DNA from 2 places in the Massilia suwonensis genome. Region 1 is predicted to be linked to the other one. Evidence: predicted binding sites of a transcription regulator. Region 1 holds the regulator's gene; the other holds the start of a gene.
The links. The regulator NrdR, encoded in region 1, represses ribonucleotide reductase genes. The targets are predictions, from matches to a motif close to CACNANATNTNGTG.
Positions count from the first base shown of each region.

Region 1 (5,907 bases):
GAAGCGCGCGTCGACGTTCGCCGTCCCCGGACGCGCGCGCAGCCGCACGCAGTCGCGCAGCTCGCTGCCGGGGCAGGCCTCGGCGTCCAGCTCGTAGAAACTGGTGGCGGCGCTGTTGCCCGACCACCAGGGCAGCCCCGCCACCGGCTCTGCCTGCGAAAAGGCGACATAGGTATGGTGGAGCGCGTGGTGCTGCTCCTGGCGCTGCATCGCGCCGATCAGCGCGACCTTGCCCTCCATGCGCCGCGTCTTCGTCAGATAGCCGGCATAGCCAGGCCAGGCGATGCTGGACAGGATGGCGAGGATGAGCAGCACGAGCAGCATTTCGACCAGGGTGAAACCGCGGGACATCGTTTTCTCCTCGATTGGTTCACTTGGATGCGGCCCGGTGCAGCGCGGGCCAGTTGGCAATCTCGCGCCAGCCGAGGCGCCTGGCCGGCGCGGTGCCGGCGGCGCGCCGGTAGTAGCTCTGCAGGACGACGACCGTGGCCGGATCGGCGCCGACGCCGAGCGCGGTGATGCGAAACAGGGGCTCGGATGTCGGCGGCGATGCGGGCAGCAGTTCGACCAGGTAGCGCGGCGCCGCGGCAGGCAAGCTGCCGCTGCCCGTCGGCAGCGTCCGCCCGCTGAAGCGGCCGTATTCGACGCCGGCCTCGCCCTGCAGGTCGGCCGCCTGCCAGGCCGGCGCGGCGCCCGCCGCCGGCTTGCACAGGCCCGTCTTCTCGGCACGGCCGCTGCAGCGCTGATCGAAGGCATCCGCATCGAGCGCCGTGAAAATCGCGGTGCGCGGCGACGCCGGGCCGGCCGCGCCGTCGATGTCGCGCTCGGCGTCGACGAGCGCCGCCTCGGCCGCCGCATGGGCTACCTGGCGGTCGCGTTCGTAGCGCGCCGACTTGGCGCCGGCCAGCGCGGCGCGCGTGCCTGACAAGGACATCATCAGCAGCGCCAGCATCAGGAACAGCATGGTGACGAGCGCCGCGCCGCGCTCCTGTTCAGCGAACTTCATGTCGGGCTCAGGGCTGGGGTGCGCCGACCGCGTACACGGCCGTGAACAGGCGGCGCGCCGGCGCCGGACGGCCGCCATCGAGCTCCGCACGCGTCAGCTGCACGCCCGCATCCGCACTCCCCTGCGCCGCGCCGTAGGCCGCTCCGAAGAGCGCATAAGCATCCGGCTGCACGGGCGCGCTCGATGCCTGCTCACCGTGCAGCAGCAGCGCCACCTGCACGCTGGCGACGCGCTTCCAGGCCGTCTTTTCATTGCGCTCGCCCGGCGCCAGCGCGGCGTCGAGCGCGGCCAGTGCGCTGGCGTTGACGTAGCGATTCGGGATGCCGTCGGTCGGCGTGTCGGTATCGAGCCCATACAGCACCTGGAAGCCGTCGACGCCGGCGACCACCGCGTCGGCGCTCCAGTTGGCCGCGCCCTTGTACTTGCAGCGCAGCTCGGCCAGGCCGTCGCCATTGCGCGCGACATAGAAGATGCTCCAGCCATCCTTCGCCTCGTGCACCGTGAAACCGGCGCAGTCGACCACGCTGCCGTCGCCATCGGGCGCACCGCCGGCGCCGCCATAGCGCACGGCCAGCACGTCGCTGCCGTTGACGGCGCTCGTCACCGGATCGTCGATCCCGAAGCTGGTCTTGACGAGCGAGCGGCTGTCGAGACCCGCGAGCGGCGCCGGCGCGTTCTTGTCGGGCGGGCCGTGGCGTTCCCAGTCGACAAAGGCGCCCTGGCGCACCGCGCGCCCGATCAGCGCCAGCGCATAGCGTCCGCCGTCATCGATGCCGGCCGCGTCTTCGTGAGCGACATAGGCCTTGTTGGCGCTGACCATCAGGACCGCGCCGGCCAGCAGCACGCCGAGGCCGACGGCCAGCGCGACCAGCAGCTCGGCCAGGGTCATACCGCTTTGCCGCGCCTTCATGCCGACACCACCATGACGACGACAGGTGCCGCCGTGGATGCGCCCGGAATATGCCAGCCCAGCTTGACGACCACCGGCGCCCCGGCGCCGCCGGAACAGTTCCACTCGAAGGATTGCAGCGCCGCGTTCCAGCCGCCCGCATCGCGGCAGACGGCGATGCGCCCGCCCGGAAAGGCGCCATGCACGATGCGCGCCGCCTCGTACAGGTCGAAGGCGGCCAGCTGCGCGGGGTCGCAGGCGGTGCCGAAGCATTGGACGGACGGCGCATCAGGCGCGCCGCCGGCGGCATCGTAGTCGAAGCCGAGGTAGGGATTGGATGCGTCGGGCAGCGCCGCATTCACGCGCATGCGCGCCCCAAGCGAAGCGGCCAGCTGCACGGCCTCGGATTCGAGCGCCGCCTGCTGGCGCAGGCGCGCGCTCGACAGCTGGGTGCCGGCCGCACCGGCCACGCCGAGGGCCAGCACGAATAAGGCAACCAGGACTTCGATGAGGGTGAAGCCACCCTGAGACCAGCGCTGCAAGGACCACCTCCACGATTCGAACGCGGGAATTCGCGCGAACCGAGAAGTTAACAGCGCGGCCGAGCGTGCTCCTGCGCTCGCTCAAGCGTGCGCGGGCGGCCCAACAGCGTTTGATTTATTTGCGTGAATGGCCGACTTCGACGAGCGCCTGCTGGAACTCGGCCAGGTCCTTGAAGTCTTTATAGACGGAGGCAAAACGGATGTACGCGATCTCGTCCAGGCGCTTGAGTTCCTGCATCACGAGCTCGCCGACATAGCCGGTATCGACTTCGCGGCGGCCGCTGGTGAGCAGCTTTTCCTCGATCGAGGCGACGGCGGCGTCGATCGCCGCGGCCGGGACCGGGCGCTTGCGCAGGGCCAGCATCAAACTGCCGCGCAGCTTGCTGCTGGCAAATTCGGTGCGGCTGCCGTTTTTCTTGACGATGATCGGCATCGACAGTTCGATGCGTTCGTAGGTGGTGAAGCGCTTGTCGCATTGCACGCAGCGGCGACGGCGGCGGATGGCGTCGCCTTCCTCGGATACGCGCGTATCGAGGACCTGGGTGTCTTCATGCTGGCAAAACGGACATTTCATGGGCGCCGGTGTTACTCAATGATGCTGGCTAATGCAAAGGAACGGCAGCCGGACACCCGGTGCCGTTCCTGAACTCTACTACGTTTGCTACTGAATGGTGATTTCCGCTTACTTCGCGTACACCGGGTACTTGTCGGTCAGCACCTTGACTTCGGCCTTGACGCGCTCGATGGTCGCGGCGTCGTGCGGGTTGTCCAGCACGTCGGCGATCAGGTGGCCGACCTTGACCGCGTCTTCTTCCTTGAAGCCGCGGGTGGTGAAGGCCGGGCTGCCGAGGCGGATGCCCGAGGTCACGAAGGGCTTTTGCGGGTCGTTCGGGATGCCGTTCTTGTTGCAGGTCATGTGTGCCTGGCCCAGGATCGCTTCCGCTTCCTTGCCAGTCAGGCCTTTGGCGCGCAGGTCCACCAGCATCACGTGCGACTCGGTGCGGCCCGAGACGATGCGCAGGCCGCGCTCGGTCAGGGTATTGGCCAGGGCGGCGGCGTTCTTGACCACCTGCTGCTGGTACTCCTTGAACTCGGGCGACAGCGCTTCCTTGAAAGCGACGGCCTTGCCGGCGATCACGTGCATCAGCGGACCGCCCTGGATGCCAGGGAAGATCGCCGAATTGATCTGCTTCTCGTACTCGGCCTTCATCAGGATGATGCCGCCGCGCGGGCCGCGCAGCGATTTGTGGGTGGTCGAGGTGACGAAGTCGGCATGCGGCACCGGGTTCGGGTATTCGCCCGCGGCGATCAGGCCGGCGTAGTGAGCCATGTCGACCATGAAGTAGGCGCCGACTTCCTTGGCGATGCGGGCGAAGCGCTCGAAGTCGATGCGCAGCGCGAAGGCCGAGGCGCCGGCGATGATCATCTTCGGCTTGTGCTCGCGCGCCAGGCGCTCCATGGCTTCGTAATCGATGTCTTCCTGCTCGGTCAGGCCGTAGGAGATGACGTTGAACCATTTACCCGACATGTTCAGCGCCATGCCGTGGGTCAGGTGGCCGCCTTCGGCCAGCGACATGCCCATGATGGTGTCGCCCGGCTTCAGCATGGCGAAGAACACGCCCTGGTTCGCCTGCGAACCCGAGTTCGGCTGGACGTTGGCGGCTTCCGCGCCGAACAGTTCCTTCAGGCGGTCGATCGCCAGCTGCTCGGCGACGTCGACGTATTCGCAGCCGCCGTAATAGCGCTTGCCCGGATAGCCTTCGGCATACTTGTTCGTCAGCTGGGAGCCCTGGGCTTCCATCACGGCCGGCGAGGTGTAGTTCTCGGACGCGATCAGCTCGATGTGATCTTGCTGACGGGTGTTTTCCTTCTGAATGGCGTCCCACAGTTCCGGGTCAACCTTGGCCAGCGTGTGATCTTTTGCAAACATGAACAAAACTCCAATCGATAAGAGAACCGGACAACAGCAGTGTCGGATCGGCGCGCGGCCCAAGAAGCAGCCGGCCGCGCTGCAATACACGCGAACCATTGTCGGCTGCCCAGGCGAACGGCGGATGAAGTCTCACATTCCCCGGTGGGACCCCACCTTTCCCGCACTTGAGGTGCGAGTTTCGCCAGTTATGTGAGACATAAATGGACTCAGGATTGTATGTGAAGTGCCCGTTGAGGGCAAGGAAAGCCCTGCCAGGCTGGCAACATCTTTGAAACTTCAAGCAAGATTGTCGGCTACAATCTTGCAGCATCTGCCACCCGAGGAATCCACCATGATCGTTTTCATCACCGGCGCTTCCGCCGGCTTCGGCGCCGAAATGGCGCGCACCTTCGTCCGCAACGGCCACCAGGTCGTGATGGCCGCTCGCCGCATCGAACGCCTGCAGGCGCTGGCGGCCGAACTGGGCGAATCGGCGCTGCCGGTCGAGATGGACGTGACCGACAAGAAATCGATCGAGGAAGCGCTGGCGATGCTGCCGCAATCCTGGCGCCAGATCGATGTCCTGATCAACAACGCCGGCCTGGCGCTGGGCACCGCGCCCGCCCACGAAGCGCCGCTGGACGACTGGGAAACCATGATCGCCACCAATTGCAAGGGCCTGGTGACGATGACGCGCGCCCTGCTCCCGGCCATGGTCGAGCGCGGCAGCGGCCTGGTGATCAACCTGGGCTCGGTGGCCGGCCACTATCCTTACCCGGGCGGCAACGTGTATGGCGCCACCAAGGCCTTCGTCGAGCAGTTCACCCTGAACCTGCGCGCCGACCTGGTCGGCACCGGCGTGCGCGCCACCAACCTGGCGCCCGGCCTGTGCGGCGGCACCGAGTTTTCGAACGTGCGCTTCAAGGGCAACGACGAGGCGGCGGCGAAAGTCTATGAAGGCACGACGCCGCTGACGGCCAAGGACATTGCCGAGACCGCTTACTGGATCGCGTCCCTGCCGCCGCATATCAACGTCAACAGCATCGAGATGATGCCGACTTGCCAGGGCTTCGCGCCGTTCAATATCAAGCGGGCGTAAGAGTCGTAGGGTGGGCGCCCCGTGCCCACCGATGGACGCGCAGCCAATACGCTTGGTGGGCACGGGGCGCCCACCCTGCGGCACAGCGTGCGCCCCGACTTCGATAATTGTGAGAAAGTGTTACAGTTATTGTCCTGACAGCGTTGTCTCTCGTCTACTACGCCGCGCTCCATGGATTTTCCAGCGAACGCACCGCCGTGCTGACCCGCGGCAGTGTGTTCGCTAGCATACATACACGCGTATAGCGTAAAATGTTTCCTTTTATCATTTTTGGCAAATAAGAATGCCTGCGCCTTTCACCTGGACAGTACGGGTTTATTACGAAGATACGGACGCCGGCGGGATCGTGTTCTACGCGAATTACCTGAAGTTCTTCGAGCGTGCCCGCACCGAGTGGCTGCGCGCCGCCGGCGTCGACCAGCAAGCCTTGCTCGAGCGTGAAGGCGCCGGCTTCGTCGT
Region 1 covers NZ_JBHSMR010000014.1:259,278-265,184, reverse strand. The annotation lists gene ACFPQ5_RS21515 (type IV pilin protein) at 1-351, opposite strand, end outside; gene ACFPQ5_RS21510 (pilus assembly protein) at 371-1,006, opposite strand; gene ACFPQ5_RS21505 (PilW family protein) at 1,014-1,916, opposite strand; gene pilV (type IV pilus modification protein PilV) at 1,913-2,437, opposite strand; gene nrdR (transcriptional regulator NrdR) at 2,553-3,011, opposite strand; gene glyA (serine hydroxymethyltransferase) at 3,120-4,367, opposite strand; ZMP/ZTP riboswitch at 4,468-4,569, opposite strand; gene ACFPQ5_RS21485 (SDR family oxidoreductase) at 4,702-5,448, shown strand; gene ybgC (tol-pal system-associated acyl-CoA thioesterase) at 5,732-5,907, shown strand, end outside.

Region 2 (5,907 bases), on a different contig from region 1:
CTTCCACAGCTCGATGTCGCGCTGCATGTTCACTTCCTGCGGCATCCAGTGATTCGCGCAGCCGGCCAGGTACTTGTCCCAGGCCCATTTGTACTTGAAGGGCACCAGCTGGTTGACGTCGGTCTGGCCGTTGATGATGCGCTTGTCGTCGGCGTTGACGCGCTTGGCGACTTCCGCGGCGGCGGCTTCCGGCTGGGCGCCGGCTTGCGGTGCGCGCGCTACCGGCGCGCTGCTTGGTTCATCGTCCCATGACAGCATGATCGTTCCTCTTGAATTCTTTGACGGCAGCGCCCGGCACTTGGCCGGGCGTGGATTAATTAGTTAAAAAGCGGCTTATTGGCAAGCTTCGCATTCGTCGAAGCCGGCATCGCCCGGACGCAGGTAGCAGGCCGCGCCTTCCACCACGTCCGGCGTTGCTGCAGGAGCCGCAACCGGGGCCGCAGGCGCCGCGTGACCGGCCGCCAGGCCGCCCGAGACCGGCACCGCGTTCAGGGCGCCGGTGCGGGTGGTCGACTTCTCCATGTGCGTCGCCGCGATGGTGCGCAGGTAGTAGGTCGTCTTCAGGCCGCGCAGCCAGGCCAGTTTATAGGTTTCATCCAGCTTCTTGCCCGAGGCGCCGGCCATGTAGATGTTCAGCGACTGGGCCTGGTCGATCCACTTCTGGCGGCGCGATGCCTGCTCGACCAGCCACTTCGGCTCGACTTCGAAGGCGGTGGCGTAGATGTCGCGCAGGTCTTGCGGCACGCGGTCGATCTTGGAAAGCGAACCGTCGAAGTACTTCAGGTCGGCGATCATGACCTCGTCCCACAGGTCGCGTGCCTTCAGGTCGCGCACCAGGTAGGAGTTGATCTCGGTGAATTCGCCCGACAGGTTCGACTTCACGTACAGGTTCTGGAACGTCGGCTCGATGCAGGCCGAGACGCCGATGATGTTCGAGATCGTCGCGGTCGGGGCGATCGCCACGCAGTTCGAGTTACGCATGCCGAACTGTTTGATACGCTCGCGCACCACGGTCCAGTCCATCGATTCGCTGGTGTCCTGCTCGAGGTAGCCGCCGCGTTCTTCCGCCAGCAGCTTGATCGAGTCTTGCGGCAGGATGCCGCGGTCCCACAGCGAACCGGTGTACGACTCGTAGCGGCCGCGCTCTTCGGCCAGCTCGGTCGAAGCCAGGTAAGCGTAGTAGCAGACGGCTTCCATCGACTTGTCGGCGAATTCCACGGCTTTATCGGACGCGAACGGCACGCGCATCATGTGCAGGCAGTCCTGGTGACCCATGATGCCCATGCCGACCGGACGGTGGCGCAGGTTCGAATTACGGGCCTTTTCGACGGCGTAGTAGTTGATATCGATGACGTTGTCGAGCATGCGCATCGCGGTGCGGATCGTCTTCTGCAGCTTCACGTGGTCCAGGCCATCGCCCTTCATGTGCTGCGGCAGGTTCACCGAACCCAGGTTGCAGACGGCGATTTCGTCGGCGCTGGTGTTCAGGGTGATCTCGGTGCACAGGTTCGACGAGTGCACGACGCCGATGTGCTGCTGCGGCGAACGGATGTTGCACGGATCCTTGAAGGTGATCCATGGGTGGCCGGTTTCGAACAGCATCGACAGCATCTTGCGCCACAGGTCGAGCGCTTCGATCTTCTTGAACACGCGCAGTTCGCCGCGCTCGGCCTTGGCTTCATAGGCCAGGTAGGCTTGTTCGAAGGCCTTGCCGACCAGGTCGTGCAGGTCTGGCGTTTCCGACGGGGTGAACAGGGTCCAGTGGCCCTTTTCCATCACGCGCTTCATGAACAGGTCGGGAATCCAGTTCGCCGTGTTCATGTCGTGGGTGCGGCGGCGGTCGTCGCCGGTGTTCTTGCGCAGGTCGAGGAATTCCTCGATGTCCATGTGCCAGGTTTCCAGGTAGGCGCAGACCGCGCCCTTGCGCTTGCCGCCCTGGTTCACGGCCACTGCCGTGTCGTTGACCACTTTCAGGAACGGGACCACGCCCTGCGACTTGCCGTTGGTGCCCTTGATGCGCGAACCGAGCGCGCGGACCGGGGTCCAGTCGTTGCCCAGGCCGCCGGCGAATTTCGACAGCAGCGCGTTTTCCTTGATGGCGTCGTAGATGCCTTCCAGGTCGTCGCCGACGGTGGTCAGGTAGCACGAGGACAGCTGCGAGCGGCGGGTGCCCGAGTTGAACAGGGTCGGGGTCGAGCTCATGAAGTCAAAGCTCGACAGCAGGTTGTAGAACTCGATGGCGCGCTCTTCGCGCTCGCTTTCGCGCAGGGCCAGGCCCATCGCGACGCGCATGTAGAAGGCCTGCGGCATCTCGATGCGGGTTTCGCGCACGTGCAGGAAGTAGCGGTCGTACAGGGTCTGCAGGCCGATGTAGCCGAATTGCAGGTCGCGGTCGGCGACGATGGCTTTCGCCAGGCGCTCGAGGTCGTAGGTGCCGAGCTGTTCGTCGAGCAATTCGTTGGCGATGCCCTTGGCGATGTACTGTGGGAAGTACGTGACGTATTCGGCGGCGGCCTTGGCTTGCGCGACTTCCTTGCCGAAGACTTCCTTGCGGATCGTGTGCAGCAGAATGCGGGCGGTGACCTGGCTGTAGGCCGGATCGGTTTCCATCAGCGCGCGTGCGGCCAGGATGGCCGACTTGTGCAGTTCTTCGACCGGCACGCCGTCGTACAGGTTGCGCAGGGTCTCGGCGACGATGGCGTCGGCGTCGACGTGCTTTTCCAGGCCGGCGCAGGCGGCGTTGACCAGGGCGTGCACGTCGTTGATGTCCAGCGGCAGGCGCTGGCCGTCCACCACCACGTGGATCTGCGGTGCGGCGACCTGGGCGGTGCCGGCGGCTTCCTTGGCGGCGCGGCGCTCTTCCATCTGCTTGGCGCGGTACAGCACGTAGGCGCGCGCGACATCGTGTTCGCCCGAGCGCATCAGCGACAGTTCCACCTGGTCCTGCACATCTTCGATGTGGAAGGTGCCGCCGTTCGGCTGGCGGCGCATCAGGGCGGCGACGACGTTGTTGGTCAGCTCTTCCACCAGCTCGCGGATGCGGGCCGAGACGGCGCCCTGGCCGCCGGCGACCGCCAGGAAAGCCTTGGTCATGGCGACCGAGATTTTATTCGGCTCGAAGGGCACGACGGCGCCGTTGCGGCGCAGGATGCGGTAGTCGGCGCGGGCGGCCAGTTCGGCGGCGCTGTTCGCGGTGGCCGTTCCTGGTGCCGCGTGCGGGTGGATGGAAATGTCTTGAGAAGTCTGCATGGGGCCTCCAGGAGGGCAGTCGAACTGCCGCCTAATGTTGATCGATCGCCCGCGCACGGGCAGCCTTTTATTTACAAAATGTTCAGGCAAAACGCACCCCTGCCAGCCTGGAGAACCGGGCTGGACAACGCTGCTGCCGATGGATTTAGTTTTGCTTGGAGCAAATATAGGCAACTGTAAACTATTGTTGCCCTGCTACACAAATGTCTTTGATGCTTGAGTCCGCTACCACTAGATCTAGTGCCGTGGTTTGACAATGGACTAATTGTAGTACTTGGTCGGCGCAAGTCGCAAGTGATTAAATTTTCAAATCCGGGTGTTTTTTATGCCCCGAACTCTTGACTTCCCGCCGCTCGACATCGAATGCGCCGTCGCCGGTAAGCGAGCACTAACCTGCTGCTCAAGCCTTGATCAGCCAACCGTGGCCCTGCCCAATCGCAGTGCAGCGCGCACCGTTTTGCACTGGCGAAAAGGCAACGCTTTTTGACAAGATCGGGGTTGAGATGACACAAACTCAGGTCGTGGCGACCGGCGCGGGTGCCGGTGTTGCCGCCGGCACGCAAGCATTGGTACCGGCATCCCACTGCCCGCCCGACTTGCGGCAGGCATCGGCGGCCTTTTCGTGGCGCATCCACATGAAGGCGGCGATCAGGGCGATCGCCAGCGCGGCATAACGTAACAGTTTCGGCATGATCAATTCTCCGGAGCCTGGATATCGAGTTTCTGCATCTGGTAGCGCAGCTGGCGCACGCTGATGCCGAGCAGGCTCGCGGTGCGGGTGCGGTTGAACTGGGTCTGCTGCAGCGCGCGCTGGATGATGTCGCGTTCGACCTGCTCCAGGTAAGCCGGCAGGTTGCTCGGCAGCGAGGCGGGACCGAGCGGCGTAGCTTCCGGCGCGACCGGCGCCGCGGCGGGCATCGGTGGCGCGGCGGCCGGCGTGGGCGGCGTCGCCACGACTGGCGGCGGCTCCACGCGCGCCGTCTCGGCCACGCGGGCAGCCTTCAGCGACAGGTCCTCGACCTGGATCACGCCGTCGTTGGCAAAGGCGAGCGCCCGCTCCAGCACGTTTTCCAGTTCGCGCACATTGCCGGGGAAGGAGTAGGCACGCAGGGCCTCGAGCACGCCCGGCCCGAGCGAGGCGCCGCCGGGACCAGCCAGGCGCGCGAGGATGGCATTGGCCAGCACCGGCAGATCGTCGAGCCGTTCGCGCAGCGGCGGCAGCGCCAGTTCGATCACGTTCAGGCGGTAGAACAAGTCCTGGCGGAAGGCGCCGGTCTCGACGCACTTGGCCAGATCCTTGTGCGTGGCGCTGATGATGCGCACGTCGACCGGTTCCTCGGCCGTGGCGCCGATCTTGCGCACGCGCCGCTCCTGGATCGCGCGCAGCAGTTTCACCTGCATCGCCAGCGGCAAATCCGCCACCTCGTCCAGCATCAGGGTGCCGCCGTTCGCGGCCTGGAAGAAGCCGTCGCGCTCCTCCCCCGCTCCCGTGAAGGCGCCCTTGCGGTGGCCGAAGAATTCGGACTCCATCAGGTTTTCGGGGATCGCGCCGCAGTTCACGGCGACGAAGGGCTTCGCGGCGCGCGAACTCTGGGCGTGGATCTCGCGTGCGGCCAGTTCCTTGCCGGCGCCGGATTCGCCCGTGATCGCGATCGGCGCCATCGAACGCGCCAGGCGTCCGATCTGGGCGCGCAGCGCCTGCATCGCCTGCGAATGGCCGATCAGGCGCGAGCCCGTGCCTCCGCCTGCATCCTGGGCGGCACCCGGGTCCGACAGCTTCAGGGCCGAGCGCACCATCACGCGCAACTCGTCCAGCACCACCGGTTTGGAGACGTAGTCGAAAGCGCCGGCCTTGAGCGCCACCACCGCGTTCTCGGCGCTGCCGAAGGCCGTGATGACGGCGATCGGGGTCTTGCTGGTGCTCGACACTTCGCGCACCAGCTCCAGGCCCAGGCCGTCGGGCAGGCGCATGTCGGTCAGGATCAGGTTATACGCATTGTCGTCGGCCAGGCGGCGCGCTTCGCGCAAGGTCGCCGCGCAATCGACGTCCAGGCCCATTTTCAGGAGCGTGATCTCCAGTAGTTCGCGCAGGTCGGCTTCGTCGTCGACGACCAGGATGCGGGGTGAAGCCATACACTCCTCTATATTAGACAGCAGCCGCCTGCGGCTGGGCGAAGGTGATGACGAAACGGCCGCTGGCCTTGCGCGGGCCGAGCGCGCTCGTATCGAATCGCGATTCGTAATCCAGTTTAGCCCCATTGTTCAGACACAGCTCGCGCGCCAGGTACAGGCCCAAACCGGTGCCCTTGCTCGAGGTCGTATAAAAGGGCTCGAACAGGTGGGCGCGCACCTCCGGCGTGATGCCGGGGCCGTCGTCCTGCACGTGCAGCTCCAGCGTGCCGAAGGCGTCGAGCTCGGGCCAGATGCGGATGCTGGCCGGCTTGCGGCTGGCGTAGCGGATCGCGTTGCCCAGCAAATTGACCAGCACCTCCCGCAGGTGCAGGGCATCGAAGCGCACCTCGATCGCGCCGGCGCCGCCCAGCCACACCATTTCCTCGGGCAGGTCCTGGGTTTCGCAGAATTCGTTCTTCAGCTCCAGCAGGAACGGCGCCAGCTGCACCGGCTCCGCATACGGCTGGGCCTTGCGCGAGAGCTGCA
Region 2 covers NZ_JBHSMR010000013.1:2,344,108-2,350,014, forward strand. The annotation lists gene ACFPQ5_RS18580 (ribonucleotide-diphosphate reductase subunit beta) at 1-258, opposite strand, end outside; gene ACFPQ5_RS18585 (ribonucleoside-diphosphate reductase subunit alpha) at 334-3,249, opposite strand; gene ACFPQ5_RS18590 (hypothetical protein) at 3,764-3,940, opposite strand; gene ACFPQ5_RS18595 (sigma-54-dependent transcriptional regulator) at 3,943-5,382, opposite strand; gene ACFPQ5_RS18600 (sensor histidine kinase) at 5,396-5,907, opposite strand, start outside.
Region 2: a site for NrdR is predicted at 3,479-3,492, ahead of ACFPQ5_RS18585 (ribonucleoside-diphosphate reductase subunit alpha). Genes of this name have one in related genera too.